DNA from 2 places in the Clostridium sp. JNZ X4-2 genome. Region 1 is predicted to be linked to the other one. Evidence: riboswitches for the same ligand, from Rfam matches in the RefSeq annotation. Region 1 holds a riboswitch; the other holds the start of a gene.
The links. Region 1 has a riboswitch for S-adenosylmethionine ahead of ACYUJ6_RS10800 (DUF2325 domain-containing protein). Riboswitches for the same ligand answer to the same signal wherever they lie in the genome.
Positions count from the first base shown of each region.

Region 2: it holds a riboswitch for S-adenosylmethionine, as region 1 does, so the genes downstream of both, ACYUJ6_RS15130 (O-acetylhomoserine aminocarboxypropyltransferase/cysteine synthase family protein) here and ACYUJ6_RS10800 (DUF2325 domain-containing protein) in region 1, are expected to answer to the same signal.

Region 1 is NZ_CM142685.1:2,252,172-2,268,606, reverse strand. It holds gene ACYUJ6_RS10865 (ABC transporter permease subunit) at 1-263, opposite strand, end outside; gene ACYUJ6_RS10860 (ABC transporter ATP-binding protein) at 244-969, opposite strand; gene ACYUJ6_RS10855 (response regulator transcription factor) at 1,141-1,821, shown strand; gene ACYUJ6_RS10850 (HAMP domain-containing sensor histidine kinase) at 1,811-3,256, shown strand; gene ACYUJ6_RS10845 (amino acid permease) at 3,383-4,765, opposite strand; gene ACYUJ6_RS10840 (class I SAM-dependent methyltransferase) at 5,142-5,888, shown strand; gene nikB (nickel ABC transporter permease) at 5,941-6,879, shown strand; gene nikC (nickel transporter permease) at 6,881-7,705, shown strand; gene ACYUJ6_RS10825 (ABC transporter substrate-binding protein) at 7,728-9,278, shown strand; gene ACYUJ6_RS10820 (ABC transporter ATP-binding protein) at 9,275-10,102, shown strand; gene ACYUJ6_RS10815 (ABC transporter ATP-binding protein) at 10,068-11,030, shown strand; gene ACYUJ6_RS10810 (hypothetical protein) at 11,075-11,308, shown strand; gene ACYUJ6_RS10805 (EamA family transporter) at 11,284-11,574, shown strand; gene ACYUJ6_RS10800 (DUF2325 domain-containing protein) at 11,597-11,881, opposite strand; SAM riboswitch class I at 11,989-12,101, opposite strand; gene ACYUJ6_RS10795 (small, acid-soluble spore protein, alpha/beta type) at 12,332-12,511, shown strand; gene ACYUJ6_RS10790 (helix-turn-helix domain-containing protein) at 12,607-12,837, opposite strand; gene ACYUJ6_RS10785 (aspartyl-phosphate phosphatase Spo0E family protein) at 12,995-13,132, shown strand; gene ACYUJ6_RS10780 (hypothetical protein) at 13,162-13,290, shown strand; gene ACYUJ6_RS10775 (S8 family serine peptidase) at 13,383-14,609, shown strand; gene htpG (molecular chaperone HtpG) at 14,822-16,435, shown strand, end outside.
Region 2 is NZ_CM142685.1:3,131,880-3,148,314, forward strand. It holds gene ACYUJ6_RS15085 (hypothetical protein) at 1-181, opposite strand, end outside; gene ACYUJ6_RS15090 (YegS/Rv2252/BmrU family lipid kinase) at 281-1,168, opposite strand; gene ACYUJ6_RS15095 (CBS domain-containing protein) at 1,347-1,769, opposite strand; gene ACYUJ6_RS15100 (TVP38/TMEM64 family protein) at 1,836-2,504, opposite strand; gene ACYUJ6_RS15105 (ISAs1 family transposase) at 2,877-4,010, opposite strand; gene pssA (CDP-diacylglycerol--serine O-phosphatidyltransferase) at 4,155-4,682, shown strand; gene ACYUJ6_RS15115 (hypothetical protein) at 4,729-5,091, opposite strand; gene ACYUJ6_RS15120 (APC family permease) at 5,327-6,775, opposite strand; gene ACYUJ6_RS15125 (alpha/beta hydrolase) at 6,883-7,848, opposite strand; gene ACYUJ6_RS15130 (O-acetylhomoserine aminocarboxypropyltransferase/cysteine synthase family protein) at 7,893-9,167, opposite strand; SAM riboswitch class I at 9,472-9,586, opposite strand; gene ACYUJ6_RS15135 (ISNCY family transposase) at 9,854-11,227, shown strand; gene ACYUJ6_RS15140 (prenyltransferase/squalene oxidase repeat-containing protein) at 11,598-12,821, opposite strand; gene ACYUJ6_RS15145 (DUF4430 domain-containing protein) at 12,866-13,570, opposite strand; gene ACYUJ6_RS15150 (ECF transporter S component) at 13,560-14,276, opposite strand; gene ACYUJ6_RS15155 (ABC transporter ATP-binding protein) at 14,273-15,907, opposite strand; gene ACYUJ6_RS15160 (energy-coupling factor transporter transmembrane component T) at 15,888-16,435, opposite strand, start outside.

The DNA.
Region 1 (16,435 bases):
AGCTGGTATTCTCTTATGCCTGTTTCAATTTCATCCACATGTTCCTGGGCCTCCTTTATTACTGAAGGATCTTTGGAATTTTTCTTCTGTTCCATATAATATTTTTCAATCCTTTTATTGTTTGCCAGACCACCTTCACCGCGATCTTTGTTAAAAAAGAAAAAAGAGGCGGTAAATACCAGGCACATCAGTATAAAACATACTATGAGTTTCTTCTTATGACATATTTTTATAAGTTCATTTTCAATTATTTTCAGCAACATCAACATCTCCTCCTATAAGTTCAATATATCTGTCTTCAAGGCTTCCATGAAGCTTGGACATATCCTGTATGCCTTTGATTCTTCCTTCCTTTATGAAGGCAATTTTGTCACAGAGAACTTCCATCTCTCCAAGTATATGTGAGGAAATAAAAATGGTGACTCCCTTTTCCCTGACGTATTTTCTAAATAGATTTCTAAAATGAATTATTCCACTGGGATCAAGGCCGTTTGTAGGTTCATCCAGCACCCATATTGTTTTATTTCCAAGAAGTATCTGTGATATTGCCAGTCTCTGCTTCATACCCATGGAATAGGTTCTGAATTTCTGGTTCATCTTATCTTTTAGCTCTACTTCCTCTAGAGCCTTTAATATGTCCTTTTCTTCAATTCCCCTGTCCAGTCTGGCAAGCTGCTGGAGGTTTTGAAGTCCTGTAAGATAAGGATACATATCAGGTGATTCCACCATGGCGGCCATATCTTTTATGGATTCAATTCTATGGTGCAGAATATCTCTGCCCTGAATATATATTTTTCCAGTGGCAGGCCTTAAAAATCCAACAATCATCTTTATGGTAGTTGTTTTTCCCGCCCCATTGGGGCCTAAAAATCCAAAGATTTCCCCCTGATTTACGGTTAGATTTAGATCACTCACTATTTGTCTTTTTCCTATTCTTTTGGATACATTCTCCAGTTTAAGCACTTCCACAAAATTCACATCCCTTTATGTAATATATCTATTATAGATTTACAATATTACATAAAGGGTATATTTAATATTACAAAATGGATGGAGTTTATTAAGATTTTATTACGATTATTACAAATACAAGAAATATGTATATAATAAATATATAAACTTAGAAAGGCGTCTTTATATATGTACAAAAATTCAGTTCTAATTGTAGATGATGATGAAAACATAAGAGAACTTCTAAATATAATGCTGAGAAATCAAAATATAGATACTATCTGTGCAAAAGACGGTATGGAAGCAATTCACATACTAAAAAGCAATAAAATAGATCTTATACTTTTGGATATTATGATGCCAAAAATGGATGGCATGATGGCATGTATGAAAATACGTGAAAAATTGAACATGCCCATTATAATGATATCCGCTAAAATAGATGACTCCGATAAAATAATGGGGCTTACCATAGGGGCGGACGATTATATATCCAAACCCTTTAACCCAATGGTGGTAATTGCTAAGGTGAAAGCACAGCTGAGAAGGTATAAAGAATTTAATCTTGACCTTGCTGTAGATTTAGACATGATTAAAATTCAGGATATGGTGGTGGATATAGGCAGGCATCAGGTGAAAATAAATGGGCAGGGGGTAGAGCTTACTCCCCATGAATTTGGGATACTTGCCTTTCTTGCAAAAAACAAGGACAAAGTATTGAGTATAAAACAGATATACGAAAATGTATGGGAGGAGCCTTATCTTAAATTTGACAGAACCGTTACCGTTCATATAAGGCGTCTTAGAAAGAAGATAAAGGTGGGTTATATAAAAACTGTATGGGGAGTGGGATATAAAATTGAAAGTTAAAATATTTGGTATTCAGCTGAAATTTGCTGCAGCATTGATATTTTCTCTGATTTTGAGTTTTATCCTACTGAGCATTTTTACTAGAATCTACTCTTCATACAATGAAAATATACAAAATTACAATTATAGTTTCAGCAGCCTTAGAGAAGCAGGCGAAAATCTGTCCGTTGATTTAAGCAAAAGCAATTTTAGAAACATAAATGAGCTGGAGCCTCTGTTTCAAAGTTATGAAAAGAGGTATCATTTGTTTAAAATAAATTTCATAATAACGGATGGCAGGGACAGGGTTATTTATAAATTCAGGCAGACGCATATAGATGTGAATGAATTGAGAAAATTCATGGTAGATACTTTTAAAGGAAAGAATGTAGGAGGTAACGTTACACATTACTTTAAATTTTCCTATACTGTTCCCTTGAAAATAAATGACAGAATATATATGCTGTGGATTACAGGTGTTCCCTTTAATGCATTAAATGACACTTCCTTTAACTGGATGAGTAAAAGGGGGCTTGTACTTATGCTTTGTCTATCAGTATTCATATTTTACATGATCACTATGTCAAAAATGAAATATATAAAGGAAATATGCAGGGGACTAAATAAAATTGCAGGTGGAGATATAGAGTTTAGAATAATGAAAAAAGGTCATGATGAGCTGGCAGGTATAGTATCCAATGTAAACTACATGGCAGATAAAATACAGGAGAAAATCACGAGGGAGAAAAACATTCAGAGATCCAAAAGTGAACTTGTAACAAATGTTGCCCATGATATACGCAGTCCCCTTACCAGTGTAATTGGCTTCCTTGAAATTGTGAAAAACAGTGAATACAAATCTGAAGAAGAGATGAAGAAGTTTATAGATATTGCATTAAAAAAAGCCGGATCCATGAAAAGACTTACAGATAATTTATTTATGTTTACTAAATTGGATAGTCTTAATATGAAGTCGAGTTTTTCAAGAGTATGTATTAATGAGTTAATTTATCAAGTGGTGGATGAATTCTCCGTTATTTTTCAAGAAAACAATCTTGAACTGGAAGACAATATAATTTCTGAAAATTTAATGGTGAATATAGATGTAAACATGTTCCTAAGGGCCCTTAACAATTTATTTTATAATGCACTGGAATATAGTGTAAAACCATCTAAAGTGAATGTAGCTCTGGGTAAAGAAGATGACAAAGCTGTAATCTCCATAAGCAACAGCTGTAAAGATTTAAATGAAGAGAACATAAAGATGATTTTTGAAAGATTTTACAGAGCTGATAAATCACGGTCAAGCCCGGATAACAATTCGGGGCTTGGGTTATCCATAGCTAAAAGTATAATTGAGCATCATGGAGGAAAAATAACTTCCTTATACAAGGATGACAGAATATGCTTTAAAATATCCATGTCAGCGGAGAAAAATAAAATAAGGTTAGGGTAAATAATGGTTAATATTGCAGCTGATAATTTAATACCATTTATTTTGATTGTACGAATTAATAAGGTAGATACTTCTGTTATAAGAAGATCTACCTTGAAAAACTTTTTGCTTATTCAGTTTTTATTCCTAATTTTTAAATTCTTCTTCTGTTGGAGCAGTCCGTTTGTTGATGCCAAGAACAAAATAGCCTATAGTAACGATGATGCAGAATACAGCTCCAATCAATAAAGACATTTGCGTTTCGGAGTTAAAACACATACCAATTAAAACTAAGCAAAGATACACTACTACAATATAGTTGCCATATGGGAAAAACTTTGACTTAAAAGGGTGTGCTGCCATTTCGGCTGCATGTTCTTTTCGAAATTTTAATTGACTGATGCACAAAACAAGCCAGGGAACCATACCTGGAAGAACGCTGGCACTATAGATATAAACAAATAATTTAGAATTTGGATAGATATAGTTTAAAACTACACAAAACAGTAAACAAAGCAAAGTTATTTTAATAGCATTTGCTGGTACACCATGTTTGGTTACCTTGCCGAGAAATTTAGGAGCTTGACCATTTCTTGACAAAGTATAAAGCATACGTCCACAGCTGTAAATTCCGCTGTTGCAGCCAGACATTGCAGCTGTCAGCACTACGAAATTTATGATACCAGCAGCAGAGGAAATCCCAATCTTAGCAAATGTCAGAACGAATGGACTGCCAAGAGTACTGATTTGATTCCATGGATAAATAGTTACAATTACAAATATAGCACCAATGTAGAAAATTAATATACGCCAAATTATATTTTTTGTTGCTTTTCTCAATGTGTTTTTTGGATCCTGTGCTTCGCCGGCCGTGATACCGATAAGTTCTACACCTTGATAAGATGCTGTTACCAGACATAAGGCAAATAACCAACCTTTCAAGCCACCAGCGAAGAAGCCGCCGTTTGCTGTAAGATTTGTTAAACCAATGGCTATACCATGATTGCCCAAGCCAAAAAAAATCAAGCCAAATCCCACTAGGAGCATAGCTATAATTGTAACAATCTTAATCAAAGAAAACCAAAATTCAAATTCACCATAGAACTTAACTGAAGTCATATTAGCAGCAGCTATAATACCTACGCCGATTAAGGCCGGAATCCAGGACGGTAAAGTTGGAAACCAATAATTCATATAAATTCCGATGGCAGTAATTTCCGACATGCCTACAGCTATCCACATAAACCAGTAACACCATGCTGTTATATAGCCAGCCCAAGGGCATATGTACTTTTTTGCATAATTTGCAAAGGAACCAGTTAGTGGTTCAAGATAAAGCATTTCTCCCATAATTCGCATAACTACATACATCACCATGCCGGCCACTCCATAAGCCAACAGTACTGATGGCCCAGCCCATTTGATTGTGCTAGCCGATCCCATAAACAGGCCTACACCAATTGTACCGCCTAAAGCAATTAATTCAATATGACGTGCTTTTAGGCCCCGTGATAATTCTTTTTTTTCCACTTAAAATATCTCCCTTCAAGATGTCTATTCTTATCGGTATTATACATTAAAAGGATATAAATTTCAAATTTATCAAAATGAAACTAGGATATCATTATGAAATGAAAATAATCTCATAATGATATATTTTGCACTTTTGAATTGATTTGAGCAATGCAATTTGTGGATATTTTCATATTAAGAGGTATGTAGTGCTGTATTGACAAGATTTCTGTACATATTGATGCTTTTGGCACGAATATTGCTGCTTAAGTTAATTAAAATCACTATACATCAAGTAATTCTTATTTATACTCAGGATGACAATGAGTTTTACATATATGTAGGAAAAAAGATTTAGTATAAAATGAAAAGTTTTTAGATAGGAGGAAATTTGATGGAAACAATTATTCAAGATTACTGGGACAATAGGGCGGATACATACAGTGAAATGATAAATGAGGATATGAACAGTTTCAAGAGAAAGTGCTGGAGTGAAATTATCAGTAATAAAATGGGAAATAGAAAAGATATAAGGGCATTGGATATAGGTACAGGCCCTGGTTTTTTTGCAATAATCATGGCACAGATGGGATATGAAGTAACTGCAGTAGATGGTTCCTGCACAATGATCAAGGAAGCCCGGGAAAACGCAGAAGTGGCAGGAACAAATATAAATTTTATAAAAGGAGATGTGGAAAATCTCAATTTATCTCCAGAGAGGTTTGACTTGATTATAAGCAGAAATGTCACCTGGACATTGAAAAATCCGGTTAGAACCTATGAAAATTGGTTTAAACTTTTAAGGCCAGAGGGGAAGTTAATTATATTTGATGCCAATTGGTATCTGAGATTGTCATGTCCTGAACTTCAGGAGCAATATGTAAAGGATATGGATGAGGCCCTGAAACTGGGCTATGATTGTAAAACCTATGAAAAACAGAGGAAAATATGTGAAGATATTGCAAGGGATCTTCCCTTGACTTATGAATTACGTCCTGCATGGGATGAAAAGGTATTGATGAAGTGTGGGTTTTCAAAGGTTGATCTGGAAAATGATATTTCAGAGAAGATATACACTGAAGAGGAAAAAACGGCCTATAGAAGTACACCTATGTTCAGCATATGTGCCTGTAAATTGTAAACAAGTATACTCATATTGAAGGGCATTACTAAGAAGGGGTGACAAAAACAAGTTGCAGAAATACATATTGAAAAGATTGATATATTTAATTCCGATTTTATTTGGAATTACATTTTTAACATTTGCCCTGACGTATTTTTCACCGGGTGATCCTGCAGTGCTTATGCTAAATGCCACAGGGGTAACTCCTTCTCCGGAACTTGTAGAGAAAGTGAGGGGTGAATTGGGACTTGACAGACCTTTTCTGCTTCAGTATTTTAGCTGGCTGTCCGGTGTGATTAGAGGAGATTTTGGCATTTCCTACAAGTACGATAGGCCGGTGCTGGATTTAATATTCGAGACACTTCCGGCTACTTTTAAACTTGCGGTGATGTCCATGATTCTGATGCTGCTCATAGCACTTCCACTTGGTATTTTATCTGCACTTTATAAAAACAAGCTGGCTGATTATGTAATAAGAACTGTATCATTTTTTGGCATATCCATGCCTGGATTCTGGGTTGGCTTATTGTTAATGTATATATTTTCATTGAAGTTAAAAGTTTTACCGGTTATGGGTGACTCAGGATGGACAAGTATTATACTGCCCTCGGCAACTTTGACTGCTGCAATGGCATCAAAATATACAAGGCAGCTGAGGGCCTCCATACTGGAGGAAATATCCCAGAATTATGTAGTTGGCGCCAAGTCGAGAGGAATTGGTAGATGGTGCATATTGCTGAAGCATGTACTCAAGTGCTCTCTTTTATCAATTATAACTTTGCTGGGTTTGTCTCTTGGATCACTTCTTGGAGGAACAGCTATAGTTGAAACTATTTTTTCCTGGCCAGGAGTGGGGAAACTTGCGGTGGAGGGTATATTTACCAGAGATTATCCGCTAATACAGGGATATGTGGTGTGGATGACATTGATCTATGTATTTGTCAATCTTGCTGTAGATATTTCATACTACATTTTAGATCCTCGTATCCGATTGGAAAAGGGGGCTTGATATGAAGAGATTTGAAACATTTTTAAAGGATAATAAATTGTTTGTATTTCTCTGTATACTGGCATTGACTTTGATTGCGGCAGCTGTCACAGCACCTTTCCTGGCACCTAATGATCCCTTTAAAACCAATATGGCAAATGCTCTTCGGGGAAGAGACGGCAGGTTTCCACTAGGTACGGATAATCTTGGAAGATGCATTTTTTCGAGACTGCTCTATGGAGGTCAGGATTCTCTGAAAATGACTTTCAGTCTTGTTGTATCCGTATTTATAGTTGGCACGGCGGTGGGAACAGCAGCGGGGTATTTTGGAGGACTGGCCGATAATATTATAATGAGATTTTCCGATGTTTTTCTTGCCTTCCCTGGAATTATTTTTGCCATTGCAATTGCAGGAGTGCTTGGACCTAGTTCTATTAATACAGTTATAGCTTTGATTGCAGTAAATTGGGTAAAATATGCCAGGGTGAGCCGGAGCCTGGTCATGGCTGTAAAGGAAAAGGAGTATGTTAAATTGGCAAAAATGGGTGGTGCCAGAGAATATCAACTGATCTTGAAATATGTAGCACCCAATATAATATCACCTCTTGTGGTAATGGCCACCATGGATATAGGTACTATGATGCTTGAAATATCCTCCCTGTCATTTTTGGGACTGGGTCCCCAGCCGCCTACTCCAGAGTGGGGTTATATGCTCAGTGAAGGCAGAAATTATATGCAGACCTCACCAGAGCTTATGATATATCCCGGCATTGCCATATTTATAACCGTCATGATATTTAATTTACTGGGAGATAGTATGAGAGACATACTGGATCCTAAAAAATAACATTGAGGAGGACTTAGTGAAAATGAAAATAAAAAAATATCTAGCAGTTATACTTTCAATGATTTTTTTATGTGCAGGTTTTATAGGGTGTAAAAGTGAGAGGACTGCTGAAAAAAGTGACAATGGACAATCAAAAAATATTGTATTTGGAGTAAATCAGTTTCCCAGCAATCTGGATCCGGCAGAAGGATTCAACGGCTGGTTTGTTTCCATGTATGGTGTAGGAGAGACACTGGTGAAGCTTGATAAAAATATGAAAATAGAACCACTGCTTGCCGATTCATGGAAAAGAGTGAATGACTTGACCTGGAAGTTTCATATTAAAGATGGAGCTAAGTTTCAAGATGGTACACCTGTTAACGGTAAAACTGTAAAGGCTTCTCTGGAAAGGTCACTGAAGTTAAATCCAAGAGCAGAGTCAATATTACTTATAGATTCTATAACAGAAGATGGTCAATATGTTAGTATAAAAACAAAAACCCCCTATGAGGCATTTTTGGGAAACATTGCAGATCCCGTTGCCATAATAGTAAATACCAGTGCTGCAAAGGATACATTTACCAAGGCTCCTGTGTGTACAGGACCTTTTAAAGTTAAATCCTATGTTCCAGATTCAGAAGTGGTGGTGGAAAAGAACAAAAGCTATTGGGGAGATGAAGTCAAGATAGACGGGGCAACTTTCAAGTATATCAAAGATGCCAATACCCGGGCAATGGCGCTTCAGTCAGGAGAAATTGATGCGGCACAGAGTATTTCAAGCCACAACATATCTTTATTTGCTGATAAGTCCAAATACAATATAGATAAGATTACCAGCCTGAGAATAATAATGTCCTATGAAAATCTGAACAATGAATTTTTGAAGGATCCTGCAGTCCGCAAAGCCATAGCTCTGGGAGTGAATAGAGAATCCTATGCCAAAGATGTTTTAAAAGGCACTGCTGAAACTGCAGTTGGACCTTTCCCTAAATCCCTGCCCTTTGGAGAAAAAAAACTTAAGGCATATAAATATGACAAGGATGGGGCAGTCAAACTTTTAAATGATGCAGGATATACGGATACTGACGGAGATGGTATAAGAGAAAAAAATGGGAAAAAGCTGGAATTGAACCTGGCATTTTATACAAGCCGTTCCGAGCTTCCGGTAATTGCACAGGCAATGCAGTCCGAGCTTAAGGAAATGGGCATAGCTGTTAAACTGCAGTCCTATGAATCAGTAGCCAATGTGCTTAAAAGCGGCAGCTTTGATCTCTGCTTGTATAGCGTGAATACTGCAACATCGGGAGATCCACAGTCTTTTCTGGAATTGTATTTCAAGACTGGAGGAAGTGAAAATTATGGTAAATACAGTAATACTGAAGTGGATTCTCTTATTGATAGGCTAAAAAATGAAAAAGATACTCAAAAAAGAAATGATATTGCCATAGATGTAGAGAAAAGATTGCTGGAGGATAATTCCAATATATTTTTAGTTACGCCAATGCTTAATCTGGTAAGCAAGAGTAATGTGAGAGGGCTGACAATGTATCCTGTTGATTATTATCTGCTTAACAGCAGTGTGAGTATAAAATGACAAGTAAAAGTATATTGGATATAAAAAATATATCTATAAAATACGGAGAACAGGCACCTGTGGTGGAAAATTTAAGCATGACAGTTAAAAATAAAGAAATAGTTGGAATTGTAGGTGAAAGCGGCAGTGGAAAATCCACGATTATAAGGGCTGTACTTGGACTTTTGCCTGCAGGAGCAGCTGTTTCCTCAGGAAATATAATTTTTAAAAATGAAGATATTTTCAATTATTCTGAAAGAAAATGGAGAGAAATACGGGGAAACAGAATGGCAGTGATATTTCAGGATTCAGGCGAATTTTTGACTCCTGTAAAAAAAGTAGGGAATCAATTTGTAGAAACTATAAGGAGTCATTTTCGTATTTCAAAAAAAGAGGCTTTTGATAAAGCTGTTTTCATGATAAAAAAAATGGACATGGCAGATGCAGCTGCTGTAATGAATTCATATCCCTTTCAGCTGAGCGGCGGTATGAAACAGAGGGTTGCCATAGCCATGGCCATGGTTATGAAACCTGAACTTCTTCTGGCAGATGAACCTACCAGCGCTTTGGATGTAACTGTTCAGGCCCAGGTTGTGAAGCAGATGGCTGAACTCAGAAAGAATTTTAATACAAGCATAGTGCTGGTTACCCATAACCTGGGAGTAGCAGCTTATATATGCGATAAAATAGGAGTAATGCAGGAAGGAAGGCTGGTGGAGTGGGGAACTAAGGATCAGGTGATAAATAATCCAAGAAACAAGTATACTATGGAATTATTATCGGCGGTACCTGAATTGGAGGGATGCGATTTTGGAGGAAAAGAAGCAGCCTATACTGGAGATTGAAAATCTTACAAAACAATTTGAAATGGAGGATAAAAGAAAGCTGACTGCAGTGAATGATGTTAGTTTGAAATTGTATAGGGGAGAGTGCCTGGGACTGGTTGGAGAAAGCGGCTGCGGTAAAAGTACTCTGGCCGATATGATGGTTCATCTTGAAGAACCTACTTCTGGAAAGATTATTTTTAAAAAGCAGGATATTACAAATTTAAGAGGAGAAAAATTGAGGCAGAACAGGAGGAAAATTCAGATGATATTTCAAAACATCTCTGAGACCTTCAATCCCCGGATGAAGGTCTGGGAAACCATAGTTGAGCCTCTTTTGAATTTTAAACTCATAGATAAGCACAGTGCCCGTAAAAAAGCGGCAAAGCTTCTTGAAACAGTTGGCATGAGTGAAAATTTTGCAGATAGATATCCCCATCAGCTTAGCGGAGGACAGCGGCAGAGAGTGGCAATAGCAAGGGCGGTATCCTTAAAACCTGAAATTATAGTATGTGATGAAGTCACTTCAGCCCTGGATGTTTCCGTACAAAAGCAGGTTCTTTCTCTCCTTGCGGATCTGCAGAGGAAAGAAAAATTGTCCTACATTTTTATCTGTCATGATCTGGCAGTGGTAAAAAATATAAGTCATAGGGTTGTGGTTATGTATCTTGGAAAAATTGTTGAAATTATTGACAGCTGCAAACTCACTTCAAGTGCATGCCATCCTTATACAAAAGCCCTGCTGTCATCCGTGCTGTCTGTTAAAAAAGCTGATAACAGCAGAATAGAAATAATTAAAGGTGAGCCGCCAAGTCCTTCTTGTCTACCTCCAGGATGCAGTTTCAGCTCCAGGTGTGAAAGATGCGGTGATGTATGTTTGAAAGAAAAGCCTGAATTAAAAGTAATAGGAAAAAGTCATTTAGTGGCTTGTCACTTATTTGATAAATAATGTATAGGCTGCGTACATATTAGGGAAGAAAGGAGTTTTGTTTTATGCAAACAGTAAGAGCAGGAAACATGTCTGCTAAAACAGGAGAAAAGATATCAGAATATGTAAATGTGAAAGGAACAGAAATAGACCTTCCGGTTACAATTATTTGCGGGGAAAAAGAGGGAAAAACTGTGTTTATCTCCGGAGGTGTGCATAATGCAGAATATGGAGGAATAGAGACAGCTATCGAGCTGGCCTCTGAGATTTTGCCCTGTCAATTGACGGGAAATCTTTAGGTGGAAGTTTAATCTTTGTATCACCTAGGTGTGGAATCCTGCTGCTTTATATGGCACTTTTGTCTTCGGTATCACTGGTAATATGGTCGGCTTTGTATAAATACAACAAGGTCTGCAGAATAGCTGTATACAGTTTTATGATACCTGTGTTTGGAGTCATATTATCGGCCATTTTACTTGGAGATTCCATATTGAAGGTGAAGACTCCGGGAGCATTGGTTTTAGCCTGTATTGGTATATGGATTGTTAATGGTAATGAAAATTAATATGGAATTATACTCAGAATATCTATTTCTTCATGTAAATATTTATATTTTTATATATATTTGACCAAGAATGCTTGCAAAACATTACTGTAACATTATTTCGTTTTGAGCGCTCTTTTACTATTTCAGCCATGTTGTGTCCTATGTAATCTGTAAGAACCATTACTAAATCCATATTTGATGGAATAATTATTTTTCTGTCACCCTTTTTTCTCCCAGTTACATGTATTATTTTATTAAATCCATTTTCTCTTAACTTGTTTTTTATGCTTGCAATTCTGTCTCCGCCCACTACTAAAATCCCCATTAGTTATACCTCCAATTTGCATTTTATTTTTATAATATAATTAAAAAAGCTATTTTCCTTTAATAAGAAAAATAGCTTTTGATAACAATTTTTTAAAATTAGCATTTTTCTTATCTTTCAAAGTGATCCAATTCACTTTGCAGGAATTAACACCGGTACATATAATATGTCCGGTTGTCGGGTTTCAAAGGGCCAGTCCCTCCACCGCTCTTGATAAGAGAACATTATTAAATTATATAAATTTTATTGTACTACAATGTGATTCACAGTGCAAATAAATATTGAAAATTATTTTTACCAATACAGATTTCATGATGTTTAAAATGATGGTGAGGGAAAAGTGGACTAAAGGGATGAATTAGGAATTTTACAAATTCTCATAATAATACTATGAATTTCTATTATATGCTTCTTTGAAATGTATAAACTAATATAGAGGAGATGATATTTATGTCTAGAAGAAATAAAATACTGGTTCCGGAAGCTAGAATTGGTATGGAAAAATTAAAAATAGAAGCAGCCAGGGAACTGGCTGAAAAGAACAGAGATCCTAATGCAGTAAATAATTTTTCCATAGGCGGACAGATGGTTAAAAAAATGGTTGAAAAATATGAAAAAAAATTAAAATAATATTAAAAGCCCGTCCCAAGAGGATAGGGCTTTTTAACTTCATTCAATTTATTTATAAATGTGAATCAAGTCAGCTGGAAAATAATTTTGATTTTTCAGTTACCTTCCATTGTTTTTTCAATGTTTAAAATAAAATCACTGGCTTTTATATCTAAACTTTTGCAGATTCTAAAAATGATATTTAAAGTAGGATTTCGCTTCTGGCGCTCGATCATGCTTATATAAGTTCTATCAATATTACATTTGTGAGCAAGATCTTCCTGTGATAATCCACATTTTATTCTGCGGTTTTTTAAAGTTATAGCAAGTGCACTTTCTAATGTCACGTAAACCACCTCTCAAATTTAATTTTAAAAAAAATGTTGCAAATTGTCATCATACTATAGTCTACAGCAGAGAATTTTTGTGATATAATTTAAAAGTGTTTTGAATTATAAGCTTTAATTTGTTATTTATTAAGAAAGGCGGTTTGAAATTTACGTGATGGATGATAAGGTAAACGATTTAAGAGAGAGATTGCATAAATTAATTGAGGAAAAGGCAGATTACAGGGAAATATTAAAGGTAAGCCAAAAATTAGATAAATATATAAATCAAGTCCTGAAAAGTACAAGCAGTTAATTATATAAAAAAGCGGAGATCTGCCTTTTTTGAGGTATAGGCAGATAGTGAATGTACTGGATTCAGCAGCAGGCAGCGGACTTGTCAAAAATAATGTTAAAATAGTGAAAGGCCTCATCTCAAAAAGATGGGGCTATATTTCAAATATAATATCTTAATCAAATCTTAATGGGTTTGATAAGTGTTTCTTTAAAAATAAATACTACAATTTAATTATAATGAAAATTAAAAAAATAAGGAGATATTTTACATGAAGAAAAAATATAAAATTTTAATTATAGTATTTATATTGTTTATTGTGGGTATGGTATCTTTAAATGTATTGAGAAAGCCCAACACGGCATTAAATAAAGGAACTGCTGGAATTGCTGTAAAAGTGACGCCAGCAGATTGGAAGGTTAGAAAATTAGATAAACTGCCACAGTTAACCTCAAGTTTTAAAAACAGTAAAGTAATGGATTTACGTTCAAAGGATCTATCAGAAGCTGATATTGGTGGGAAGGAAAAAGAACTTTTAAATTCAAGTTTTGATAGTAAAACAAAATGGCCCCAAAATATCACATCAGTTTTTTTACCTGAAAAAATTATGTCATTAGGGAAAAATCCAGGACTTGGGATAAGGACTGTCCATAATTTGGGAGTAAATGGGAAAAATATTGGTATTGCAATAATAGATCAGCGTCTTCTTGTAAATCATGATGAATATAAAGATAATGTAAAATCTTATGAAGAGCTCCATTGTGGACGTGAGACTTCAATGCATGGAGCTGCAGTAGCTTCAATAGCTGTTGGTAAAAAAACGGGTATTGCTCCAAAATCTGATTTGTATTATATAGGGCAAGATCCTATTGATATATGCCAAAAATCAAAAGCCAATTTTAATTACACTGCTCATGCCATAAACAGAATAATAGAACTCAATAAAAAATTACCTCGAGGTAAAAAGATAAGGGTTATTTCCATTTCAATAGGATGGGGCTCAAGAGATGTGGGTTATAATGAAGTGGTAAAAGCGGTGGACAGGGCCAAAGAAGAAAATATATTTGTAGTTTCATCATCACTTAAAGATACTTATGGATTTAAATTTAATGGGCTTGGAAGAAACCCTCTGTCTGATCCTGATGCTTCTTCATCTTATACTCCAGGTTTATTCTGGCAGAACGAATATTATGAAGGAAAATATAATTTGAATAATACATTGCTTATTCCCATGGATTCAAGATGTACAGCAAGTCCAACAGGATACAAGGATTATGTTTTCTACAGGGAGGGTGGTTGGAGTTGGTCAATTCCTTATATAGCGGGTATTTATGCTCTTTCTTGTGAAGTGAAGCCGAGTATAACTCCCGATGAATTTTGGAGGACAGCACTAAAAACCGGAAGTACCGTTAAATTTGGTAAAAATAGTAAATTATGTAGTTCAGCTAAGATAATTAATCCGCTAAAATTGATTCAAAGTTTAAAAAACAATTCATGAGAATTTTCTATGTTATAATCCTGATAAATAAATTCAGTAGATAAATTTACAAAAACATATTGACAAAGGCAGAATTATTGCTAAAATAAAATTAGCACTCAAGTGATATAAGTGCTAACAAAAAACATTTAAATACTTATCAACTCAAGTATTATTTAAGTTAATACATATTAGATATATTAGATATAATTGAATTGAAAGGAAATGATAGAATGGCTGTAAAAGAATTTAAGGCAGAATCAAAAAGACTGCTTGATTTAATGGTTAACTCAATTTACACAAATAAAGAAATATTTTTAAGGGAACTTATATCAAATGCCAGTGATGCAATTGACAAGAGTTATTATAGGTCACTTGTTGACGAAAATGTCAGTTTCAACAAGGATGATTTCTATATCAGAATTACTGCGGATAAAGAAAAAAGAACACTTGCAATTACCGATACAGGTATAGGTATGACAGAGGAGGAACTTGAAAATAATCTTGGAACTATTGCAGAAAGCGGTTCTTTTGCATTTAAAAGTCAAAATGATATAAAAGACGGAGTGGATATCATAGGTCAATTTGGAGTTGGATTTTATTCTGCTTTCATGGTATCTGATGTAGTAACTGTAAAAAGTCGTTCCATTAATTCGGATAAGGCATATAAATGGGAATCAAAAGGTGCAGATGGATATAATATTGAGCCTTGTGAAAAGGAAACCGCAGGTACTGAAATTATATTAAAGATTAAAGAAAATACTGAAGATGAAAAGTATGATCAGTTTCTAGATGAATATAAAATCAAATCATTGGTTAAAAAGTATTCTGATTTTATAAAGTATCCAATTAAGATGATGGTAAAGAAAAGCAGACCTAAAAAGGATAATGACAAGGAGCAGGAAGATTATTTTGAGGATGAAACTTTAAATAGTATGGTACCTATCTGGAGAAAAAATAAAAATGAATTGAAACCTGAGGATTACGATCAATTCTATATGGATAAGCATTTTGGTTATGACAAACCTCTCAGGGTGATACACTCAAGTGTTGAAGGAGTGGTAAGTTATAGAACTTTGCTTTTCATTCCGGCCAGGGCACCTTATGATTTTTATACAAAGGAATTTGAAAAAGGATTGGAGCTTTATTCAAATGGCGTTTTGATAATGGAAAAATGTGCTGACTTATTGCCGGATTATTTTAGCTTTGTGCAGGGTCTTGTGGACTCAGCAGATCTTTCACTTAATATTTCCAGAGAACTTCTTCAGCATGACAGGCAGCTTAAATTTATTGCAAAAAAAATAAAGGATAAAATAAAAGATGAACTTCTTTTGATGTTTAAAAATGATCGAGAGAAATATATTGAATTTTATACCAGCTTTGGAAAACAGCTTAAATATGGAGTTTATTCTGACTTCGGAGCTAACAAGGAAGTGCTGCAGGATTTACTGATGTTTTATTCTTCTACGGAGAAAAAGCTTGTAAGTCTTGATGAATATGTTTCACGTATGAAAGAGGATCAAAAGTATATATACTATGCAGCCGGTGAAAACATAGAAAAAATTGAGAAATTACCTCAAACTGAACTGGTTAAAGATAAGAGTTTTGAAATATTATATTTTACTGATGATGTGGATGAATTTGCAATTAAAATGCTTGCAAAATATAAGGAAAAAGAATTTAAATCTGTTTCCAGCAAAGATTTGGGTTTTGATTCCGATGATAAGGAAAGTAAAAAAGAAACTGAGGAAAACAAGCAGCTGTTTGATTTTATGAAAGAGGTGCTAAAAGATAAAGTTAAAGAGGTCAGGGCATCCAATAGATTGAAAACCCATCCTGTCTGCCTT
Region 2 (16,435 bases), 880 kb from region 1:
AGTATTTAATATTATTGGATAAAAATAAAATAAAAATAGATATATACCTGAACATCATGGCTATTAAAATAAAAAAGGTCATGATTTTCACCTTTACCGGTAAAAATTTAATCCATATAAACCCTTCAATAATCATTATCAGCATAACAGGCAGCAGACAAATATAAATGTAAAATACCATATATTCTCCTTCTTTTAACAGCACTATAATTTATATTTATTAATATTACCCAACTTATATTACTATTTTAAACAAAAACTATGTATTATGTTTAGCTTTTCAATCCATATTTACTCCTAAAACCTCTATTCCGCCTTTTATACATTCTATTAGAAGAGGAAAATCAGGACCTCTTTCACCATCTATATCAGTTACTATATTTTCACTGCAGTCCACTTCTATTTTATTTGATTTAAAATATATAAGACCTGTGGTGTTTTCCAGGTGATCTCCCCTGAGCATTTTTATAAATAGTGTAATAGTATCCTTTATCATGCCCGCCTTTATTATTATAACATCTAAAAGTCCGTCATCTATTTTTGCTTTATAGGCCAGTTTCAAATTTCCAGCAGTCTGCCCGTTAAATACCATCATAAGATACATGTCTCCATGGAAAAATGCAGTTTCAGATTTAACTTTTATCCTAAGCTTTCTCAGATTATGAAGCTGTTCCAGACCCTTGACATAATAAGCTAATTTTCCCATTGTGTTTTTTAAATTTACATCTGTCTTTTGAGAAACATCTGTAAACAGTCCTGTACTGGCCACATTTATGAAATACTTGTCATTTACCTTGCCCAGATCCAGTTTTCTTGGCACACTGTTTACTATCTGCTCGCAAGCTTTTTCAACATTTTCAGGTATACCTATGAACTTTGCAAAATCATTGGCAGTACCTACGGGAAGAATAGCTATGGGTATATTTATATTTAACTTTTTCATATGGTTTACAGCAGTATCTACTGTTCCATCTCCTCCTGCCACCAATATGTATTTATAGGTTTCATCTATTCCTTTAAAAGCCTCTTTCATATTAACCTCAAAACTGATTCTAAAAGGCACTATTTCATATCCATATTTCTGATGTATTTTAATCACCTTATCTATATCGGATATTATGGTATTTTCTCCGGAATACGGATTATAAATAAATTTTACTTTATTCATATTAAACTCTCCTATTATATAAACTTGACAAAATATGTATTAATTAATCTATTCATATTAAACCAAAGATTCCAAATCTCTGCTTATGTCACCTGATATTATATCACCTGAAGCAATAAATCCACAAGATTACTTAGTAATTCCTGTGGATTTATTTATAAATTATTAAATTCTAATTTTAAGATATACCCGGACGTGATATATTGCTTAAAGCATCTCCTGCCTGCTCATTTGTCCCGGTATTGGTTGCCAGATCACCCAAAGATACAATTCCAACAATAGATTCATTTTCTATTATAGGGATTCTTCTTATCTGTCTTTCACTCATTATTCTGGAAGCATCCCTGAGATCCATATCTGGAGAAGCAGTTACGGGATTTGAAGACATTATATCCCTTACTGTTCTGGAATTATAACTCTCACCTTTAACTCCTGACCTTATAGCTATATCCCTATCCGTTATAATCCCTATAATTTTATTTCCTTCACATACTGGAACAGCTCCTATATTATTCTGCTCCATAATCTCAGCTGCTCTTTCTATGGTATCGTCAGCTTTCAAGCTAATTACAGATTTAGTCATTATATCTTTAACCTTCATTTATAAAACACCCCTTTAAATTTAGATTACACAGTGTATTATGTCCTAAGTTAAGGATTATGTTGCTTATAAATTATTGGTATTTTTAGATTTCCTCTTATGTATATATATAGAACAAAAGGCTATGGCACATAAAATCATTATTGGCAATATGAATTTAACAGAAAAAGGATTCCCCAGATTTTTTCCCATTAATGAGTAAGTCACCATTTCCGGTAAAGTTCCTATCAATGTACCAAGGATAAAATCACTATACTTCATTTTTGTGAGCCCCGATGCATAACTTAAAGGATCGTAGGGAAATACGAAAGACAATCTCATTATGGTCATAATTTTAAAGCCGTATTTTTCTATATTTTTATCCAATGTCAAAGCCCTGCCTTTTAAAATCCTGTGGACAAATGAACGTCCAAAAAACCTAGATAAAAAGAAAGCTACTGTAGCCGATCCGAAACATCCAATCATACTCAGTAAAATAGCTATATGAGAATTAAATATGTTTCCTGCAATAATTGACATAAGCGATGCTGGAAATATAATAAGCAGCGGTCTTAAAGTATACATGATAACGAAGATAAGAGCCGAAAATTTTCCATAACTTTGTATATAACTTCTAATATTATATGTATTTATAGAGCATAATTTATCTTTATAAATAAATACTAGTATTATAATAATTAAAATCAAAAATGCAGATATCATATATTTACCAATATTTTTTTTATTTTTTTTCATAAATCTTCAACTATCCTTTTTATAAAAACTCTATAGCTTAATTAAGCCTTAAAAAACATATTTTTTTAATAAAAATTTATAAACTTTACACAAAAAAGCAATCTATTACTTAACTATTTTCATAAAATGAGTTATAATTAGCTTATGTAATTATATACTTTTTACTCAGCTTAGGCAATAAAATATTGTGTTATTTTCAGGGCAAACGCATGAAAAGTTATAATCTCTTATGTCCCAGATAAACTCTGGAATAAATTCTATCATTGCTAAATTTTCACATATGGTGGTATGAACCAATAGCTTTTTTTTAATTAACCAGATAGTCCTTGTTATTGGATATATCCCGTGACATCAAAAATAAGCCCTATTTTATCAAGCCAAAAATGTATGCTTTACAATTGAATCAAGAAAATCTTCATTTGTCATTGCTTTAGCCCTTTTCCTTGGGCCACTCATAGGTTTTTCTGTTTCTATATTTCTAAGTATATTAAGTGCAAACTTCCTAAGTAATGATAGATTCTCTGGACTGTGTTCCTTTCTTGTCCTGTTAGAATCTTCATTAAACACTACATCAAGTACCCAATGCATACTTTCAATTCCCCAGTGCTTACGCACAGCATTTGAAAATTTTACAGCATCAGCCGGTAGAGAACTTATATAGTATCTTTTCTCTATTGTTATTTTCCCTTTTTCTTCACTCTTTCGTACAGCTATTCCTATACTTTTTAAACTTTTCCATTCACTGCGTGTACTGAGCCAATCTATACTTTCTGTAATGTAGTATTTTCGTACTTCATTTCTTCCATGTCCCTTATCTACTGTCATTGTATAATTGTATGGAATACCTTTAAAGCCCGTTTCTACTGCATCATCTAAATATTCTTTAACTTCTTCATAAAAAAGCTTCTGGTTTCCTTTTAGTGCAAGCACATAATCAGAATTCTTATCCACTATCGCTTTTACTATATCTTTCTGACATCCCATTGCATCAGTAGTTACAATACATCCATTAATATCTAGTAATTTTAGAAGTTCTGGAATAGCCGTAATTTCATTACTTTTTTCGGCAGTTTTTACCTGTCCTATAACTATTCTATATTTACTTGCCCATGCACTTACTATATGTATTGCTGATTTTTCTTCAGCTATATTACGTGCTCCGCATACAGTCTTTCCATCAATCGCTATAATAGATCCATTCAAACTTGCTGATATTTCTTCTATCCATTTCATAAAACTACTTCTAAATTCTTTTGGGTCAATCCATTCAAAAACTCTTTGCAAGGTATCATGAGAAGGTATCCCATATGGCAAAGTCAGATATTTTTTGAAGAAATCGATCCTGTCGTTTGCAAAATCTTCTATAGCCACCCAGCTGTCACAATTTGCTAATGTTGCAACTACAGCTATGAATAATATTGATGTTAGGTTATGTTTAATTTTTGTATCCTGTCTTTGATCTGTTATAAGTCCAAAATAATGTGTTAACATTTTACGTTTTACCATGGTATTTTACCTCATATAAATTTATATGATTTATAATACCACAATAATATGTTTAAAAGAAGCTCCAAACTTACTATTTTAGGCATTTTAACACTTTGTTTACTCATGCGTTAACCCTGGTGTTATTTTAAGGAGTGATCTACTATGGCTAAAATAAAAATAGCTAAAAGCACTGTACCAAATGCATTTACCCTTGGTAATCTTAGTTTCGGTATAATGTCTCTAATGATGTCTTTTGAAGAAAATTATATATGGGCCGGTTTATTCATACTGCTTGCATGTTTAGCTGATAGATATGATGGAAGGGTTGCTAGATTTCTAAATGTATCCAGTGATTTGGGTAAGGAATTGGATTCTCTTGCAGATTCAGTTTCCTTTGGAGTGGCGCCTTCGGTTCTTGCCTTTAATCTTTATAATTTTTCCAGTATGGGTTTGCTAGGTTATATATTGGTATTGTTACTGCCAATATGCGGGGCATACAGACTGGCAAGATTTAATGTCACTGAATTTGACGGAGAATTCTTTGGAATCCCAATAACATTTGCAGGTATGTTCATGGCACTTTATTGTTTAATCACAATAAGACATCCTCTTCCCCAAGAAGCTACAATCTTACTCATTATAGTACTTTCCTATTTGATGATATGCAAACATAGATTCAAGAAATTTTAATTTATAAAATCATAAAGGAGAAATAAGTATAGATAAACTTTTATACTTATTCCTCTTTCATGTCGTTATCTATCTCATCCAGACTATTGATGAACAATTCCTCATCTATTTCTGTTTCTATATATTCAAATTTCATCTTTTTCTTTATAATTTCAGTCCTCATTTTACAGTACTGAGCATATTCCACAGTAGATTTATCTATTGCATTTATGATCTTGTCAATTACATCACCCAGCTCATCTGCCCTGTGCAGTGCATCCTTAACATCCTTTTTATGTGCCGCTGCAATGGAATTCAATTCTCCCGCACCTCCCACCAGCAATCTATAACAGTTTGTCAATTTAGACAATAAATCTGTCAGGTTATTTATATCACAATAATAATCTTCAATTACCTTTCTATGAGACATATTTACCACCCTGACCAAAATTTATAGTATACTATATTATTTATATTAAAATTATATGAAATTATAACTTTACATAGTTTTTAATCTTATCTTTACGGAAAACATCTCCTCAAATAAAATAAAATTTCTCAAAAAAGTGGCATGAAGAAAGCTTTCAAGTTCGGCCACTGAATAGGCAAAAAAGTCAGCACCTCAATAGTGATGACTTTTTTGTAAACACTTTCCAGGTGATAACTTATATGGCCATATTATGTTTGTCTTTATATTGGCCTTCCCTTTCTTTTTGGGAGCTATTATAATTATCATCAAGCTGCCGGTTAATATTTAAGATAATATCCGGTTGTTTTCTGCATTTCCATAAAAACCTGATAAAACCACTGGCCAGTAATACAATAAAAATATAAACAAGTAGATTATTAGGATATGCTGGAATTGGATAAACACTGCCTATAAACGGTATAAGCACACTAATGCCTCCAATTACTGATATAATTATATTTGTTGCCCTTAACTTCTTTTTATGATACAAGAATATGGGAGCTGCTATATCAATTAATAGATAAGTGGTTAAAAACCCCAAGGAACTTATACTGCCAACTAATCCCCAAATTCCCGACAGCCCAACTTTTGATAAAGTTAAAATTGTAGGTACTACAAATGTTATAATAGATACAATACCTATTGCCACATGAGGTGTTCTATTTTTTTTATGTGTATTTGATATATTTTCATTTAAAATACCGTTTTTAGACATTTCATATAATCCTCTGGCACCAGCATTTATACTGGCTAATACCACTGCAAGAGAACTGACAACGGCACCTATTGTCAATAATACCGCTAATGCGGATACTCCAAAATGAGCCGCCACTTCTGTCACAGGAGCCTGACTTGTGGTATATTTATCATTTAAAAACCTAAATGCCGATATATACACATAGGAATTAACAATATAATAAAGTCCTGCAATAAAGGCACTTAATGTCACCGCTTTAGGAATATTTTTCAAAGGGTTCTTTGCTTCATCTCCAAGCATAGTTGCACTTTCAAAACCTACCATACACATAAATGCCAGAATTGTACCCTGCATAACTCCTGAACCAGAAAATGCTTTTACATTTAATTGTGCTGCATCCACATTTGAGCCTAGTTTAAAAACTACAATAAAAGCAAGTATGACCCCTATTATCAATGAAGCAATCTCAATATAAAGCATAACCTTGGATGATAAAGAAATATCTTTCCATGCTAAAAACCAAGCTGCAAATGAAACTATACCAATAATCAATACCGATGGAATATAAATACCAATTGGATTTATAATTACATTTAAGTAGCTGGCAAATAAAGGTGCAACTGAAGCAGCACAAGCAATATATGCAATAACAAGTGCCCATGCACCAATTATACCGAATCTCGGTCCTATACCCTTTATGATATATCCATATAACGACCCTGTTCCTAAATATTCTCTTGCAAAACAGTTAATATTTTTACCTATAAAAATCACTCCTATAACAGCAATAGCAAAAGATAGCCATGTTCCATTTCCCGCACTGGCTGCTACCATGGGAATTGCTACTAAAGGCCCACCTGACGGTCCAATAGTTGCGATAGATTGTGCAAATAAATCTTTAAATTCCAAGCACTTCAATTTTAGTCCCGAATTATTATCATATACCATATTATCTTCCTCCATATTATAAATTATTTTTTATAAAAAAGGCTTTAAGCAATTAAATGTTTTGCTTAAAGCCTCCGGTTTTCCAGTGAGCAATTTATAGTTATTTTTTATATATGGCTGCACAGCCAATTATATAGATCCCTGATTACTTCATCTCTATTCACTTCCCTCAGCATCTCATGCCTTCCATTTTTATATGTTTTATATGTTGTATCCTTTATTCCAAATTTTTTATATGTCTGAAATAGTGTTTTTATGCTTTCTCCGTAGTTCCCAAAAGGATCATCATTTCCCGATATGGAAATTATAGGCAGATCTTTAGGTATTTTTTTAATAACTTCTTCTCTATGCAAATTTTTTAAAGCATAGATGAAATCTTCATAATATCCAACTTTATAATCTATGGCTGCATAAGGAGAGCTTAATGTATTTTCAAGCATGGTGAAGTCACTGGTGAGCCAGTCATAATCTGTCTTTGCAGGCTGAAATTTATCATTATAATGTCTAAAAAAATAATCTGCAGTTTTTACACTTTTACCCTTTCTTCCAACCTGGGCAACCTCTTCTTCCACTACTTCAATCAATTTTTCTATTCTTCTTCCATCAATTGGCCCGGTAGTTCCAGAATATATAATCCCATTTACTTTACTTCCATATTTATATGCATATATCTGAGCCAGCACAGATCCCAAGCTATGTCCTAAAAGGAAATTTGGTAACCCTGGATTTTCAATTTTTATAATATCCGTTAATAATTTAATATCTTCTACCATCCACGATATTCCATCCTCACCCATATAACCTGCACTTTCTTCATAAGATGGTTCATTTATGTTTCCCGCTGTCCTCCCATGACCACGGGCTTCATTAACATATACGGCAAAACCCAATTTAACCATATTCACACTGAATTCCCTATAATAATCAGCAGTTTCACCCATTCCATGTGCTACCTGTATAATTCCCTTTATTCTAGATTCATCACATGGCAACCATTTTTTAGTAAAAAGTTTTACATTCTGCTGATCTCTGTAAAAAAACGTTTCAGATTTATATTCTATACTGTTACACATAATATATATACCTCCAGAGAATATATTTTTCTAATCTGCATATGTCAGATTTTATCTAGAGCTTGTTCAAAATCTGCTATTATATCTTCAATATCCTCAATTCCTACAGATACTCTAATCAATTCAGGTGTTACACCTGCAGATCTCTGCTGCTCTTCATTAAGTGCAATATGTGTTGTACTTGCAGGATGAATCACATATGTTCTCACATCTCCCAGATTAACAACTATGGAAGCCACCTTTAAACTCTCCCCTACTTTTTTTGCCGCTTCAATACCTCCTTTTACACCAAAAGTCAAAATCCCACTAGCACCTCCTCTTAAATATTTTTTAGCTCTATCATACTCCTTATCCGATTTCAGATAAGGATACTTTACCCACTCAACTTTAGGATGTCTTGAGAGGTATTTAGCCAGACTTAATGCATTTGAGCAGTGTCTTTCCATTCTTAAATGCAAAGTTTCCAATCCTAAAATTGTTAAGAATGCATTCAACGGAGCTTGTGCTGCACCAAACTCTTCAACTAGATTTACTCTTAACTTACCGGAAAATGCTCTTTCTTTAAATTCATCTACAAATATTAAATCAGTTGGCCCTGTTGGAGTTGTATAGTCAGGGAACTTTCCATTTGCCCAATTGAAATTACCACCATCAATGATTATTCCACCTAAAGCTACTGCATGTCCATCTGAATATTTAGTTGTTGAATGTACTACAATGTTGGCACCATATTCAAATGGATTGATCAAATAAGGAGTAGCAATAGTATTATCTACAGCAAATGGTATATCCAGTTTTTTTGCCACTGATGAAAACTTATCAAAATCAAGAACATTAAGCCCTGGATTTCCTATTGTTTCTCCATATATAAGCTTAGTATTTTCTTTAGCAAGAGATAGTATTTCTTCCTCAGAGGCTTCCGGATCAGCAAAAGATACCTTGATACCTAACTTGGGCAAAATTGCATTAAAAAGATTATAAGTTCCCCCATATAATTTGGAACTTGCAATAATGTTATCACCGGCATTAGCTATGTTTATTATGGAATAGACCACAGCAGACTGCCCTGAAGATGTTGCTACTGCTTCAATTCCGCCCTGCAATTCCACATATTTTTTTTCCAGATCAGTAACTGTAGGATTTCCTATCCTTGTATATAAATATCCCGGAGTTTTTGCTGCTGCAACATTTCCAACTTCATCAAATGTGTCATACCTGTAAGATGTGCTCTGTACTATAGGAACTACTCTTGATTCTCCTGATTTAGGGAAATATCCAGATTGTACAGCTTTTGTCCCTATTCTAAATTCCTTACTCATAAAATCATCCTCCAATTTAAATGTTATTTATAATTTCTTATACTTTTCAATAATTCTGCCACTTCAATTTCCAGCTCATAAATCAAATTTTATCTCTTTAATCTCAATTCCCCACAACCTCACATTAATACCCGAAATTATTTTCTTATTTCAAAAAATTTTTTTAAAAAAAGACCATGCAGCATTCAATAAATGAACCTGCATAGTCTCTAGTATATCTGGTCAACTAAGTACATCATTTTAAAATTATATCTAAAATCACAAAAAACCTCTTATAGTAAACCTATGAGAAGCTCAATTCCATTTCTCATCTCTCAGGTTTAACCTGCTGGAATTAGCACCGTTAAATACAATATAATAAATCGCATTTAGGTTGCTGGACGTCATAGGACCAGTCCCTCAGTCACTCTTGATAAGAATCCACTATTAAATTAAATACACAATTAAAATCTGACCTCCAGCTTTTCCAGCTAAACAGTCTATGTATAACTTGTATATACTATACAAGCTTTTATCTTTTTTGTCAACATCAATTAAAGGATATTAAATATATAATATGATTGATTTGTGATAATGTCTTAGTATACCATTTGCGATTATGTCCCAAATAAATAAAAAATAATGTTAGAATATACCTCATGACAATAAGAAATGAGGTGGACATAATTAGAAAGGTAGAATTAAGTATGAAAGAAGATTTTAAATATAAGATTATTAAAAAATTAGTAGAAACCAATGGTAATAAGAAAGCTGCTGCTATTCGTCTTGATTGTTCTGTTAGACATGTGAATAGAATGGTAAATGGATATTGTGCTAAGGGCAAGGATTTCTTTGTCCACGGGAATAAAGGCCGCAAGCCTATCAATTGCTTTTCAGAAGAGACTAGACGTAAAATTATTGATTTATATCAAACTAAATATCATGGAGCAAACTTTACACACTACTCTGAGCTTTTAGCTGCTTATGAAGGCATTTCTATTGCTCCTAGCACTATTAACACAATCCTTATGGCTGAACATATCATATCTCCCAAAGCCTGTCGTGTTACGAAAATGAGGGTGAAAATGGAATTACTAGAGAAACAAAAAAGTTCCAATTTATCCACAGACGATAAGTTAGAAATTGATAGATCCATTATTGCTATTGAAGACGCTCATCCGCGCCGACCACGTTGTGCTTACTTTGGTGAAATGATCCAGATGGATGCATCTTTACATCTTTGGTTTGGAAACACTAAATCCCAGCTCCACATAGCCATTGATGATTCAACTGGTGCTATTGTTGGCGGGTACTTTGATGAACAGGAAACCCTGAAAGGATATTACAATGTATTGAATCAGATTCTTGTACAATACGGTATCCCATATATGTTATTCACTGATCGAAGAACTGTATTTGAATACAAACAAAAGAAAGCTCCAACTACAGAGGAGGATACCTTTACACAATTTGGATATGCCTGCAAACAATTAGGTATTGAAATTAAAACTAGTAGTGTCCCTCAAGCAAAGGGTCGTGTAGAACGCCTATTCCAAACATTACAATCACGATTACCCTTAGAACTTGAGCTAGCAGGTGTAACAAGCCTGGAACAGGCAAATGAATTCTTGAATCACTACATAAAAGAATTCAATACCAAATTTGCTCTTGAAATCAATCATACCAAATCTGTGTTTGAAAAACAACCATCTATTGATAAAATTAATTTAACACTTGCTGTTTTAGCAGATCGTAAGATTGATTGTGGACATTGTGTAAAATTCAATAATAAGTATTATAAACTTGTTGATGCCAACAACCATCCTATTTACTTTAGAAAAGGTACTGATGCCTTAGTTATAAAAGCCTTTAATGATGGTTTATACGTCAGTGTAGGCAATAAAATATATGGTTTAGAAGAATTACAGGTTCATGAAACTAAGTCAAAGAATTTTGATTTTGTAGAAGATAACCCTAAAAAACATAAGCGCTACCTGCCACCAATGAGTCACCCTTGGAAGCAAGCATCATTCCAAGCATATCTAGAAAAGCAAGCGCATAGGGCAAGTAAGACTTGCTAATGTTAATTTAAAATAAATAGATTCAAAAACGACCTCTGCATTTTTTTAAAAAAATATCAAGCAGTAGGTATGTTTAGTGTACCTAAAATTAGGACTTAAAATAAGTAGAGCACCAATTGATTATTGGTGCTAATGTTTCACTTATTTTGGGACATTTTCGAAAATGGTTGACACATCAATTAAAGGATATTAAATATATAATTGAATCAAAAAATAATACTGCATGGACAGATTACCTGGTTAAAGAAGAAGGCTGGGATTTATATTTTTAGCTTTACAACATAAAACTCATTGAAAAAGATGAAATGCAAAGAAATGCAAAGAGATGACCTCTATACAATATAGAGATCATCTTTTCGCACTTATTCTTCTATTTTGATACATATATGCCAGTGCCTTGTTCCTTGAACAGCTTATAGGCTTCCAGAGCCTCAGCAGCCTGTTCAGTTGAAAGGGAATTATAACCGGTCTGTTTGTCAAGGCTGAACCCTCCGTCAACCTGATAGCTTAAAAGCATATCCATTAAATTCCTGCCATTTTTAGTGAACTCACTTCCTGCAGGATCCACCCCGTTGCTGCAGAGAGCTATTATTACCTGGGATAAACTCTGGCTGTTTTCTGTACCCATGGAAGAATATCCTCCATCACTGTCCTGCATGGAAGAAAGTTTTTCAATTCCACTATCTATAATCTGTTTTACATCTTGCCTATCTGCATAAGGTGCCAGAGCCGTGAGAGCCATGGCCGTCATATCCGTATCCGCTTTGTCAGTGATGCTCCATCCATTATCTGCTGTCTTGGAAGATATTATTTTATCAATTAATTTATCTTTGTTCAGCAGCGCATTGTCCGGCAGGTCAAAATTCCCGGAATCCAGAGCTATAAGTCCAAATATGTATGCATTTACCCCTTGACTGTCCATATTTGTGTTGTTGTATATTTTTTCTACTAAATTATCCCCCCCAAAATTCGTGGGATCCTGCCCTATGGATGATAGAACAATTGTCATTCTTTCATAGTCTGTAGGATCTAAAGAATCTGCTTTTGCCGAACTCAAAGTATTTTTCAGAGAGGTCAAATAACTTGAAGGAACTTCTTTTCCATGCTTGTATACCACAAATGCCTGCCAATCATCTTCGATTCCATCTTTTAAAATTCTGTCTACAGTTGTATTAAGTGCATTTTCCACCCGGGATTTATAATTATAATCCTGGGAAGCAGGGCTCAATTGGAAGGTATACCTGGCATCATCTTTTAAATATCTGCTTCCTACAGAATGAACTTTACTTCCTATATTTAAAGTATAGATTTCACCCTGCTTGTATCCGCCTTCTGGAGCATCTACTTCTATCTTGTTGTTATCAAGCAATTTTATATTGGTGGATAGCACATTGCCCTCACTATCCGTTACAGTTATGGCATTCTTTGTCTCATCGTCAAAACCTACATACTGATTGAATTTTATGGTCCAGGATTTATCCGGGTCAGTTATGGATTTATCTGCTGAGGCAGCCTTTGCAAAAAAAGGCTGAACCAACAATGTTGAGCTTATTACTGTCCCCAAGACAGCATATTTTATCTTTGATCTTAACATTTTATCTTTTCCCTCCCGTATACAGTTATTTTAATAAATACAACTTAGTTGCTGTATCCATTTTCAACATACTTCCAGATTACAGCATCGCCGCTGTTTAACACATATTGTCCGCTTCCAACACTTGCCTTGCTGAATTCAGACTGTCCTTTTTTCTTTACATAATAACACCAGCCGGATAGTGGGCCTTCTGCTTTTTCCTTCAATCCATTTATATCTGAAAAATAGACAGTAGACCCGGTTCCCTTAGTGGTATAATTTATTTTAGCTTCATCCAGAGCTTTTTGAGTTATATATCCCACAGTTTGTCCATCTATGTTGTCCAGATTCTTCTGTAAAACTACTGTATTTCCATGTATGGCATCAATAATTTCAATAGATGATTGTTCTGCTGGTTTCTGGGAACTTGTACCATTTGTGCCGGATGTCTGGGCCGAGCCTGACTGGCTGGAAACAGCCTGCCCTGCTTGACTATTTCCTTTTGAAGTCGTATTTGAACTATTTGAATCAGATGCTGCAGCTGCTTTACCGGATGCTGCAGAAGTTTGGGAACCATTTTTAGCTTCAGATTCACTTTTATCGGATTTATACACATCTTTAGACTTTCCCTGAGTGTTTTCAGCACTCATCTGCTTATTTGTAGTAGTACTTGTATAGATTTTCTGGGCCTTGATTGCAAATGCAAATACCACCACGCAGACCACAACGGCAGATATAATGACTGCATACTTTTTCTTTTTACTTTTCATTAATTCCATCTCCCCCTTTAATACCCGTATAACTTATAATTAATCTTCTCTTATAACGCTGAAGTACCGGTAAAAATCTTTTGTAAAATATAATGGAAAATACAAATGAACTGGTGCCGTGCAGAATATCAAAAGTCAATCCGGAAGCATAGGCACCTACAATAGTCCAAAATTTTATGGGCTTTACAAAAGCTAGCACATACTGAAGATTCATAATCCAATCAAACATGAATCCAAATAAAAAACATATGACTGAAAATTTAAGAGCGGAAACTTTTCTATCATCTTTTCCCAAAACTCCGGAAACAATTCCCACAAGGCCCCAGGAAAACATCTGCCATGGAGTCCAGGGTCCCTGGCCAAAAAATATGTTTGACAAAAATGCAGATGTACTTCCAATTAGAAACCCCTCATAGGGTCCAAATACAAAACCGGAAATTGCCACCAGAAAAGTTATGGGCTTTACATTGGGAACTACCGCAAATATTATTCTGGAAACAGCTGCAAAAGCACTCAATGTAGCTATAATTGCAATTTCCTTCGTGCCTGAGTGACTCTTTTCAAAATAAAAATAACTCATAAAAAGTATTGCAAAAACTCCTATAGTACATATAAGTGAAATTCCCGTCTGAAAATTGCTTTTAACTGTAAGTACCATGAGCACTATAATTATAGCAGAAGTAACAGCAATAATTAATTTCTTCATATTGAACACCTTCCAATGGCTTCTTCCAGTGTGAATATACTGCTGTCCTTGTCTCTCAGCAGTTTATTCATGGAAGTGGTATAAAATATTCCGTCCCCCAGTACCTGCTTTTTGCCGCCGTCTGCTACAATACTGCCGTTGAACATGACCATATACCTTTTGCAAAAATTACTGGCAAAATCCGTATCATGAGTTACAAGAATAATGGAAGTACCCTTTTTATTGAGTTTCTGAAGCAATTTTCCCAATTTATACTTAAGCCCGCTTTCAAGGCCTCTCGTGGGTTCATCCAAGAAAATCATATCCGGCTGCAGAACAAGTATGGATGCTATAGCCACCCTCTGACGCTGACCTCCGCTTAAATCCCTTGGATTTTTATCTTTTAAATCATATATTTCAAGTTCTTTTAGAATATTCTCCACTACTTTTCCATCGTATATTCCATAATTGTCCATAGTAAATCTGACTTCCTCATAAACACTGTCCTTGGACAGATAATCATTGGGATTTTGAGATACATAGCCTATGTGTCTGGCTATCTGTTTTATATCCATTTTCGAAGTATCTTTTCCATAGAGCTTTATTGTGCCTTCATACTCCTTAAGTCCCAATATAGTTTTCAAAAGAGTGCTTTTTCCTGCACCGTTAGCTCCCATTATGGCAATAAATTCACCATCTCTTACAGTAAAATTTATATTTTTTAAAATTTGCTTTGAACTGTATTTACAGTTCAATTTCTTTACAGAAAGCACTTCTTTCACATTGTTCTGATCTTCAGTGGCAGCGACTTCATTTTCTGGTTTGATACTGAGAGAACTGTTTAAAATCTTGACTCTGGCATCTTTAAAATCCCTTGGCATACTATCAAAGTTCATCTTTTTGAAAAACTTTAGATAATCAGGCATAAACATAAACTGTCTGTTATTACAATTGTAATAGAAATCACTCTTATCTTCAAATAATTCCAAAGTACCATCATTCATAGTGGCTATGGAATCTACAGTATCAAACCACCTGTTCACCCTCTGTTCTATTACTATTATGGTTATACCAAGTTCCTCATTTATTTTTTTTGTTATATTGAGCATTTCCTCTGCAGAAGAAGGATCCAGCTGTGAAGTGGGTTCATCCAGAATTATGCAGTTAGGCATATATACAAGTGCAGAGGCTACTGCCACCTTTTGTTTCTCCCCACCCGACAGGGAAGTTATATCCCTGTCAGCCAGATGAAGTATTCCTGAAAATTGAAGTGCCTCATAAACCCTTCTCTTTATTATCCTTTCATCCACTCCTATATTCTCCAGGCCAAAGGCTATTTCCCTGTGAACTTTATTCATCATGAGCTGCTTTTCCGGATCCTGAAATACCATAGTCACCTTCTGGGCTCTTTCTTTATGATCCATATCCTTTAAAAATCTGCCGTCTATTTTTATTTCTCCGCCTATAGTTCCACCGTAAAAATTGGGAACTGTCCCCACTATTGCCCTGGCAAGAGTTGATTTGCCGGATCCGGATCTCCCCGCTATTAACAGAAAATCATTTTTCTCAAGGGATAGATTTATATCTTTCAAAGACCTTTCCTTTTCCATAGGATAAGTAAAATTCAAATTTTCAATCTCTATATATGCCATATTCCCTCTCCTCGCCATTTAATATTACTGTTAGTGAAATAGCCACTATAAAAGCAAAAATAACAGCTATACCAATATTTATGAAGTTCACAATGGTTACACCATTGTATATATCAAATTTTGCCCATCCTTTAAACTGTGCTATTCCATAAAATACAATGAGAGTTATGTTTAAAATTATTACCTGCCAGTCCCTGCTTTTAAATTTCTGCCTTTCATAAACGCTTCTGTTTCCACTTAAAAATCCCCTGACATAAGCCGCTTCTCCTATGTTAAAGGAACCTTCCATGGAATCCTCCAGCAATATTGACATCACCGGAATATAACTTGCAGCTTTTTCCCTGGCTTTTTTCCTGTGAAATACCACACCTCTTATTTCATATATTTCTTTTAAATTTTTAAATCTATCCTTCATGCTGGGTATAAGCTTGAAACTTATCATCAGCATAAGGGTTGACTTTGGCATTATGGAGGAAAAATAGGAAACGGCCCTGTCGGAGTCAATCATCAGTTCCAATATCAAAAACA